4 regions of the Aerococcus christensenii genome follow, and region 1 is predicted to be linked to each of the others. Evidence: riboswitches for the same ligand, from Rfam matches in the RefSeq annotation. Region 1 holds a riboswitch; each other region holds the start of a gene.
What was found. Region 1 has a riboswitch for thiamine pyrophosphate ahead of thiM (hydroxyethylthiazole kinase). Riboswitches for the same ligand answer to the same signal wherever they lie in the genome.

Region 1 (2,201 bases):
GAGAGATCGGGCTGGTCTTCCAAGATCCTTCTCTTCAATTTGTCACTAACCGGGTCTTAGATGAAGTTCTTGTCGGCACATCTAAAGAAGAAGAAAAACGAGGTCGTGACCTTCTCGAACACTATAAACTTCTAAACGATAAGAGCCGCTCCCCGTGGACCCTCAGTCAGGGAGAACAACGTCGTTTAGCGGTTATTTGCCTTCTTCTCCATGGGCAAAAATTACTTCTTGTGGATGAACCCACTTACGGTCAAGACTGGCAAAACGCCGCCAAATTAATGGCCCAGCTTCAAGACTTATGCCGACATGGCGTAACGTGTTGCTTCACTAGTCATGATCGTCGACTGGTGGAGGCTTACGCAGATATAGAATTACGAATGGAAAATAAGAAAGTGAGTGTGGTCTCATGATTGATCATTTTAATCCTACCATTAAGACTTTTTCTTTCATGGCGACTTCCATTATTTTAGGTTTCTTTTCTAACTGGCACTTAAATAGCATCTTTTGTCTATTTGGTCTCCTTTGTTTAATTACTTCAAAACGTGTGAGCTGGAAAACCTTAGGGATAGCTCTCTTACCTATTACCATATTAGCGATTAGTTTCTTTGTTTCTGGTTGGAAATTTTATGCTGAAAGTATTGCGGATCATAGCGCAGTCGTTATTGATGACGTTCTTTCCCCAGCGTTCGAAAATGGGCTAGTCCTAGGGAGTCGCTTGTATGCCTACGGATTAATCGGATTAGCTTACAGTTTAACCAATGATAGCTTAGAATTAGTCACAAGTTTTATGCAACAATGCCACATTTCTGTTAAACTCGCTTACGGCGTTTTAGCAGCCTTGCATTTACTCCCTACCCTCAAACACGACTATGAAGTAACAAAACTCAGCTATCAAATTCGCGGGATTAAGGTCTCACCTTTCTCCTCCAAGCCTCTATTCACCCTCTTAGTTCGAACCATTAATTGGTCCGATTGCCTTGCTAAGGCTATGGAAGCTAAAGGCATATCAGAATTAAGAACCCAGTACCTGGTTATGAAAGTTCACTTCATGGATATTCTCGTAGGTGTGGGACTCCCTGTGATTGCACTTGCTTTAGGATTAATTAAAATTTAAGCTGTCTACTTGATACGAAAGCCTTTTCAAGGTAAAATAAAAATGATAATGAATTGCAGGGGTACCGTTTTGGTTGAGAAGGCTGCCGCCTAACCCTTTGAACCTGTTTGTTAAGACAAGCGAAGGAAGCAATCGAAGCTCTGCTCCCAATTCGCTTGGGAGCTTTTTTAATAGAGCACCGTTCTCCTCTACTCATTATTTAACTTTTCTTACAGGAGGCTACATGTTATGAAAAAAGAAGAAGTTCAAGCTGCTATCATTGAAGCTGTTCATCAAGTCAAGTCAACTAATCCTATGGCTCCTTCCATCACTAATACGGTGACTATTAATTTTGTCGCCAATACTCAAATCGCTGTAGGAGGCTCTGCTGCCATGGTCTATATGCCTGATGAAGGCAAAACGATGGCCAATATTGCTCAAGCTATGTATATAAACGTCGGAACAATCTTCCCTATTTACGAAGAAACACTCCCTCAAACTGCCGCCAAGCTACACGAACTCGGTAAAAATTGGGTAGTCGACCCCGTGGCTATAGGGATTGGAGAATTACGTACCAAACTTTTAAATGACTTCAAGCCTTATAAACCTTCTATTATTCGCGGAAATGCCTCAGAAGTGATTGCGCTTGCTCATCTCTGGCACCTTCTCGATCATCCTTCTGAATCCAAAGTACGTGGCGTGGACTCCACAGAAAGTGTGGACCAAGCTACAGAAGCGGCACTTGCCCTCGCTCTCTACACAGGTGGCGCAGTTTCTGTATCTGGTAAAACTGATCTCGTCACAGATGGTCACCACATTGCCCATTCTCATGGTGGCTCCTCCTTCATGGGCAAAATCACAGGAGCTGGGTGTTCCTTAGGGGGTGTCACTGCTGTCTATGCTTGCGTGGCAGATCCTTTCATTGCAGCTTTGACTGCTTGCCAGGTATTTAACTTAGCAGGCAGCCGTGCGGAAGCGAAAGTTAAAGCTCCAGGAAGCTTCCAACCTCAATTTATTGATGAACTTTATCTTGCGAGTGCTGAAGACATCGCTCATAATTCGTTTGATTTCGTCACTTTGTAATTTATTAATGTATTGCCAACAGTCG
Region 2 (2,201 bases), 470 kb from region 1:
GCAATCATCGGGCTACCATCAATATGAAATTTCTTCTTTTGCTAAGCCGAATCATGAAAGTCGACATAATAAAAAATATTGGACATAACAAGATTATTTGGGATTGGGGTTAGGTGCTTCGTCTAATATAGGCAATCGACGGTTTGATAATGTGCAAAGTTTTCTTACTTATTTTAAAATGATTGATGTAGGAATGCCACCAGTAGACAAGGATACGATTCAGGTATTGTCACAAGAAGAGTGGGAAAAAGACTATATTATGTTGACGATGCGGTTGATAGAGGGACTTTCGATTGCAGAAGTGAATCAAAAGTTTGGTATTGATTTTTTAACAAAATATGAAGCGGCTATTCAAAAGAATTTAAACAATGGCATAGTATGTCTGCAAGAGGGAAGGCTACGTTTACTCAAAGGAAAATTTACCTCAAACAGGTTTTGAAGAAACAATTACCCCAGAATTAGTTGTTGGTGTACTTTCCGTTTTAAGTGGTATGGGCTATGTGATTCAAAAGGAAAAAATTAATAAAGCAGACTAATTGTTAAATTTGCACTCAAGCAAAAGAGCTAGTTTTTAAGAAGCTAGCTTTTTTGTCGTTGAAAATTTTAAATCTAAAAGAAAAATCCCTTAACTCTGGGCTTTCTTGAATGAAGAAAACAATTATGATACAATAGTGATTACAGGGGAGCTTGTGTTGACAGGCTGAGAGGAAGTTTTTAACTTCGACCCTTTACCTGATGCGGATAATGCCGCCGTAGGAAGCTATGATAAAGATATTTAACAGGAGCTTCTATGAGGAGCTCCCTTTTTGTAGACAAAATTTTTCGTTGACTAGGAGGATATTATGAAACAAACAAATAGTAAAAAATTAGCTTTAGCGGCTATGTTGACAGCAGTCGCTGTCGCAGGATCTACTTTATCCTTTCCTATTTTCGGAAGTCGGTGTGCGCCTGTTCAGCACATGGTCAATGTTTTATGTGCCGTCTTATTAGGACCAGGGTATGGTTTGTTAGCAGGCTTTTTAGCATCTTTACTTCGGAATTTATGGGGATTAGGGACTTTACTTGCCTATCCAGGGACTTTGTGCGGGGCCTTGTTATGCGGGCTTACCTATAAATATAGCAAAAAATTGAGTTTAACGTGTTTAGCAGAAGTGGTTGGAACAGGGATTTTAGGCGGACTTTTGGCTTACCCCATTGCCATAGCCTTTATGGGAAAAAGTACAGCGAATTTAGCAGTCTATGTTTATGTGGGACCTTTCTTGATCTCGACAGCTGTAGGATCAGTGATTTCCTTTATGTTCCTCACCTACTTGAAGAAGGTCGGGCTGCTCGACCGTCTTCAGAAAAATTTGGAGAGATAAGATGGAAAAATGCATACAAAATCTTAGAAGCCAGTCACCGCTCATTCATTGTTTGACCAATTATGTGACGGCTAATGATTGTGCAAATTTACTTTTGGCTTGTGGAGCATCTCCTATTATGGGTGATGCGGAGGAAGAAGTAGAAGAAATCACGCAGCTCAGTGATGGACTCTTGCTGAATATGGGAACGCCGAAAAATCGAACCTTGCCAGTGATGTTAAAAGCGGGCAAGCGAGCGAATGAACTGGGGCATCCGGTGGTGTTTGATCCTGTTGGTGTGGGCGTATCTGCCTTTCGTAGGAACATTGCGAATGGACTGATGAATGGTGTTCATTTTCAAGTGATTCGTGGGAATTTGTCAGAAATTAAATTCTTAGCAGGTTTATGCGCGAGCTTTAAGGGGGTGGATGCGGGTCAAGAAGAACGGCTCACATCTGATAAAATAGAAGACCTTCTTCCGTTTTTGCAAAGTTTTGCTGAAAATCGGCAAGCCATTATTGTGGTAAGTGGGGAAGTGGATCTGGTTTGTGATGGGGGAAAAGCGTATGCAATTCGAGCAGGCCATCCGTTGATGGCAAAAGTGACCGGAACGGGATGCATGTTGTCAGCTTTAATTACTGCTTATGTGACTGCGAATTCGTCGCATTCCCTACTTGCTACTGTGGCAGCGGTTTGTGCCATGGGGTTAGCCGGAGAAAAAGCGGCTCTCAGAATGTCCAATCAAGAGGGAAGTAATTCTTTCCGTTGTTATTTAATAGATGCTATTTCTCAGATGACTCCTAAAGATTTTGCATTGGGAAGTGAGACGGAACGCTTATTGAGCCGTATTAGAATCTAAAA
Region 3 (2,201 bases), 710 kb from region 1:
TAGTATAGCGGAAGTTGTAGGTAGAATAAAGAGAAAGGAGATAAGGCTTAGGGTATGCATTGCACAATAGCAAAGGATTCGATACAATAATACCAGAGAAAAGAATGAGGAGACGAGTATGAAAAAAAGAAAAGAAGTACTAAATGAAGATGAGATGCGTCGCGCAATAACCCGAATGACTTATGAAGTGTTAGAAAGAAATCATGGACATGAAAATATGGCTATTGTAGGTATTCGAACAAGAGGAGCAGTGATTGCGGAACGGATAGCACAGCGTATTGAAGAATTAGAAGGAGTTAAGATTCCGTTAGGCTTTTTGGATGTTAGTGGGTATCGGGATGATGTAACCAGTCTGGAAAGAAAGCAAACACTCCACTTAAATCAGTTAGATTTTTCAGTGACTGGTAAACATGTCTTTATTTGTGATGATGTGTTGATGACAGGAAGAACAATTCGTGCTACAATGGACGCGTTGGTAGATTATGGTCGCCCAAGTAAAATTTCTTTGGTGACTTTGATTGATCGAGGTCATCGCGAGCTACCGATCCGAGCAGACATTGTAGGGAAAAATATTCCCACTTCTCGAGAAGAAGCGGTGCAGGTGCGGATCAAAAATTGTGACCCAGAAGACGGCGTATACATTATTCAATCATTGAAACACTAGGGGAGCGTTAAGCTGAGATGTGAGAAACAGACCCTTTGAACTTGTAACTAGGTAATGCTAGCGAAAGAAAGTGCGATTAACTGGACAGGTAAGGGGACTTTCTTACCTGTTTTTATTATTAACAGAAGGATAGAAAGAGGGGCAAGGTAGCAGAAAAAATAAAAGGGCCACATGATCTTCCAACAGAAGAGAAAGAAGGTATCCTATGGGACAGAATAAGCGGCTATTATATCTATTAGAAATTGTTATGGCGGGGGTTCTTGCTTATCTTATTGGTCTTTTACCGACGACGAATGGGAGTGGGTTAGGGGTCAATTTAGGAGTGATTCCTCTCTATGTGATAGCTATTCGTCATAATGTGCGTGCGGGTATGTATGCAGGCTTTTTATTTGGAATGATCCAATTACTGACGGGGCAAGCAACGATTCTGACACCCGTTCAAGTGTTTATCGAATATTTCTTCGCTTTTATGATGGCGGGATTTGCGGGGACTTTTGCTCCTCAAATCAAAAAGGCACTGGACGAGAAGAAGTTGGCTTCCTTCTTTACCTGGGTAGGTGCGTCAACTTTTATCGGGATGTTTGTACAATATTTTGTTCATTTTCTAGCGGGTTATTTCTTTTGGCGGTCTTATGCCCCGAAAGGGATGAATCCTTGGATGTATTCGCTGATGGTGAATGGTGGAACAGGGCTGGCCACTTGGGTGGTTGCAGCGATTGCTGTGGGACTTTTACTCAAAACGGCTCCTGTGTTGTATCAGCCTAAAAAATAAAGCTTTCTTCTCAGTTATATCGCATACATGAGACGTTCTTTTCTATAAAAGAACGTCTTTTTTGACGTTTTTTATGTTAGAAGGGATTTAAAAGGGAAAAGAAAGTTTTTCCTCAGGGCGAAAGGAAGTATGATATGATTAACACGATGATTAGTGACTTGAGGAGGGCATCTATGTTATATACAAGCACGCGGGACAATCGGATCAGAATAACTGCTTCACAAGCGATTTTGCAAGGTTTATCAGAAGACGGGGGGCTTTATGTGCCGGTTGATTTTCCACGAATCAATCGGACATGGCAGGAAGTGAAGACCTATACGTATCAAGAGATGGCGGAATGGGTGTTGGGGCTGTTTTTGACGGATTTTAGTGCAGAATCGATTAAGGCTTGTGTTCAAGCGGCTTATGGTGAGAATTTTGATGATGAGAGGATGGCGCCTTTGGTGCAGGTAGGAGACCACTATCACTTGGAATTGTTTCATGGACAAACGATTGCTTTTAAAGATATGGCACTTTCTATTTTGCCTCATTTGATGAAAAAAGCTGCTAAAATGAATCACAATACAAATGAAATTGTGATTCTAACGGCAACCTCTGGAGATACTGGTAAGGCGGCTATGGCGGGCTTTAAGGATGTAATAGGGACAAAGATTATCGTCTTTTATCCCAAAGGAGGGGTCTCCTCCATTCAAGAACGTCAGATGATTACGCAAGAAGGAGAAAATACTTATGTCATAGCCGTAGAAGGGAATTTTGACGATGCCC
Region 4 (2,201 bases), 110 kb from region 1:
CGATTCCTCAAGTCTCTTCTTTTTGAGAAAGTTTGAAGAAGGGAGAGGAAACTTAGAGGTTGAGGGAGAGGTAATTTTGATAGACTTGATCTTTCATCTGGTCGAAGGAAAGGCCTTTTTGTTGGGAGAGGATATCTAGAATTCTAAGGATTTGATGGAGCCAGCCATAGCCATGTCCGATCCATTCTAAGGACGATGGACCATCTGTTTCGGTCAAGATTCGATCGATAGGAAGGTGATGGATCAATTGAGTGGTGAGCGGGGAATAGCCGGCGTCAACACTAATCGTGAAGAAGCAGCCTAAGTCCAAAAAATCATCTACCAAGTCTAAAGGGCCACTATACCAATGGATGATGAGGGGATCTTGGGTGCGGTAGTACTTGAGAATGGCTAAGACATCTTTTTCTGCACCCTTGGTATGAATATTGGCCAGAGTGTGCGTGGTATAGGCATAAGCCATAAAAGCCTGAAAGATCTTGCGCTGTCGAGGATAGGCAGAAGCATCTTTAGCCCAGTAGTAATCTAAACCGATCTCTCCTAGAAAATCCGCCTTTTGAATGCTTCCCTCCCAATCCCCAAACCTAAAAAGGCCTCTAGCAGAGTCATCTGAGAGTGGTAGAGAAGAAGCTGCTAATTATTTTTGGCGGCCATCACGGCATCTACAGGACTCGGTAGCATGAATTTAGGAAGACTCTGAGAGCCTACAGTCACTTGCCAGATCCCCATAAGGCACACAATACCTGATAAGGATTTCAAAAGGTGTAAGCTTTTTTTCATATCTACCTTTTTTCTATTTAGACTTACCTGAAATTGCCTTTAGTCTCGATAAGGGGAAAGTTTATCTTCGATAGTTAAGACATCTCCCTTCTCACAATAGGAAACCTTCACATTAGCGAAGATCTCTACGCCATCTTCCCCTGCCAGTTGGATGGCTTTTTTGAGGAGAGCCATCAAGTCGTCGTAATCTCCTTGAAGAGTCGTTTCAAAAGGAGAAACGGTGATGTTTTCTGGGGAGACTTGACTCTCTAGATAGCGAATCACTTTATCGACAACCTCTAACAGCTTCTTTTCGTCGACATATTGCGGCAAAATCTGAAGAGCTATACTACAATGCAAACAAAAACACCTCCCAAAAGTTAATCACAAAAAGTGCAACCTTTGGAAGGGATTAAGGGCATATCAGCTATCACATTCCTACGTAAGTACTAACTTCATCAGGTTATAAGAGTTAACGGATGACGTTTCTCAGCACAAGGCACCTCTTGCGATTAACAGATTAAATTTTCACCTTTATTATAACAAAGCAGTTTTTATAAAACAAGTAATAATCAGGGATGTCTTTCCTATAAAAAAAGCTCTCCTAAAAGAAAGAAAAGGCTTTCTCCAGAAGAGCTTTTGGTGAGAAAACTAGTGATCTAACTAAAATAACGAGCAATCGTAGAGTGAGCATTATAGCCGATTAATAATTTGCCATATTCTCGAATAAGGGAAGCATCGATAGGCGAGATCACACCGTATTCGAGGGCCACGTACAGTAAATCTTGAATTTCTGTCTCACTATAAAGAGTCGTAGGAAGGGCAATAATCGCGTAGAACTTCTTCTGATAGTTATAGAGATCTACTTCCACTTCCTTATTTTGGAAAGCTTTAGCAAAGAGCAGGAAATCTTCCCACTTGTCGAAAACCAAAGTTGCTTTCTCTAGGGTACCACAGCTTTCTGTTTCGATGTGGCCATCGGAAGCAGGCACATGAGACGCTATACTTTCCGTTAAATTATTGATAAGAGAATTAATCGTTTCTTTTTCGGGTTCGGGAGTGAGGGTATTTTCATCGATTTGTGCTTTAGAAATATAAAGGTCAATACCGCCTTGAGAAGGCATCACTTGGAAAGTTAGCGCATCTGAATTCTTGAAGCGGTGATTCACATCGGCTTCTTCTAAAACATTCATGAAGAAATTTTCGACAAGACTTTGGTCTTTAAAGAGGTCGACTAAACATACTCCGCGGTCTTTCAAATCTTCGTCTCTCAAAAAGACTCGCATGGTATTCTCGTTAATATATTCCATTTCCATTCGCACTCACCTCCACTATTCAAAGTCAATCGGCAAAGGCTTTGTTTGATAGCCAACACCGAGCATGGTAAGGAATAATTTCTACTTTATATTTTATCACAAGTTTGCTTAAAATAAAGATAAGCCGAT

Region 2: another riboswitch for thiamine pyrophosphate. It lies ahead of thiW (energy coupling factor transporter S component ThiW); the one in region 1 lies ahead of thiM (hydroxyethylthiazole kinase).
Region 3: another riboswitch for thiamine pyrophosphate. It lies ahead of thiT (energy-coupled thiamine transporter ThiT); the one in region 1 lies ahead of thiM (hydroxyethylthiazole kinase).
Region 4: another riboswitch for thiamine pyrophosphate. It lies ahead of AWM71_RS05580 (thiamine-binding protein); the one in region 1 lies ahead of thiM (hydroxyethylthiazole kinase).

The regions. Positions count from the first base shown of each region.
Region 1 is NZ_CP014159.1:1,288,080-1,290,280, reverse strand. Features, by position in the region: gene AWM71_RS06145 (ABC transporter ATP-binding protein) at 1-410, shown strand, start outside; gene AWM71_RS06140 (energy-coupling factor transporter transmembrane component T family protein) at 407-1,114, shown strand; TPP riboswitch at 1,162-1,259, shown strand; gene thiM (hydroxyethylthiazole kinase) at 1,343-2,176, shown strand.
Region 2 is NZ_CP014159.1:815,217-817,417, forward strand. Features, by position in the region: gene hemW (radical SAM family heme chaperone HemW) at 1-88, shown strand, start outside; gene AWM71_RS08445 (hypothetical protein) at 98-439, shown strand; TPP riboswitch at 670-776, shown strand; gene thiW (energy coupling factor transporter S component ThiW) at 843-1,361, shown strand; gene thiM (hydroxyethylthiazole kinase) at 1,363-2,199, shown strand.
Region 3 is NZ_CP014159.1:358,661-360,861, reverse strand. Features, by position in the region: gene pyrR (bifunctional pyr operon transcriptional regulator/uracil phosphoribosyltransferase PyrR) at 119-664, shown strand; TPP riboswitch at 653-750, shown strand; gene thiT (energy-coupled thiamine transporter ThiT) at 870-1,436, shown strand; gene thrC (threonine synthase) at 1,583-2,201, shown strand, end outside.
Region 4 is NZ_CP014159.1:1,175,656-1,177,856, forward strand. Features, by position in the region: gene AWM71_RS05575 (TatD family hydrolase) at 53-559, opposite strand; gene AWM71_RS08255 (hypothetical protein) at 631-777, opposite strand; gene AWM71_RS05580 (thiamine-binding protein) at 817-1,116, opposite strand; TPP riboswitch at 1,175-1,273, opposite strand; gene AWM71_RS05585 (adaptor protein MecA) at 1,416-2,072, opposite strand.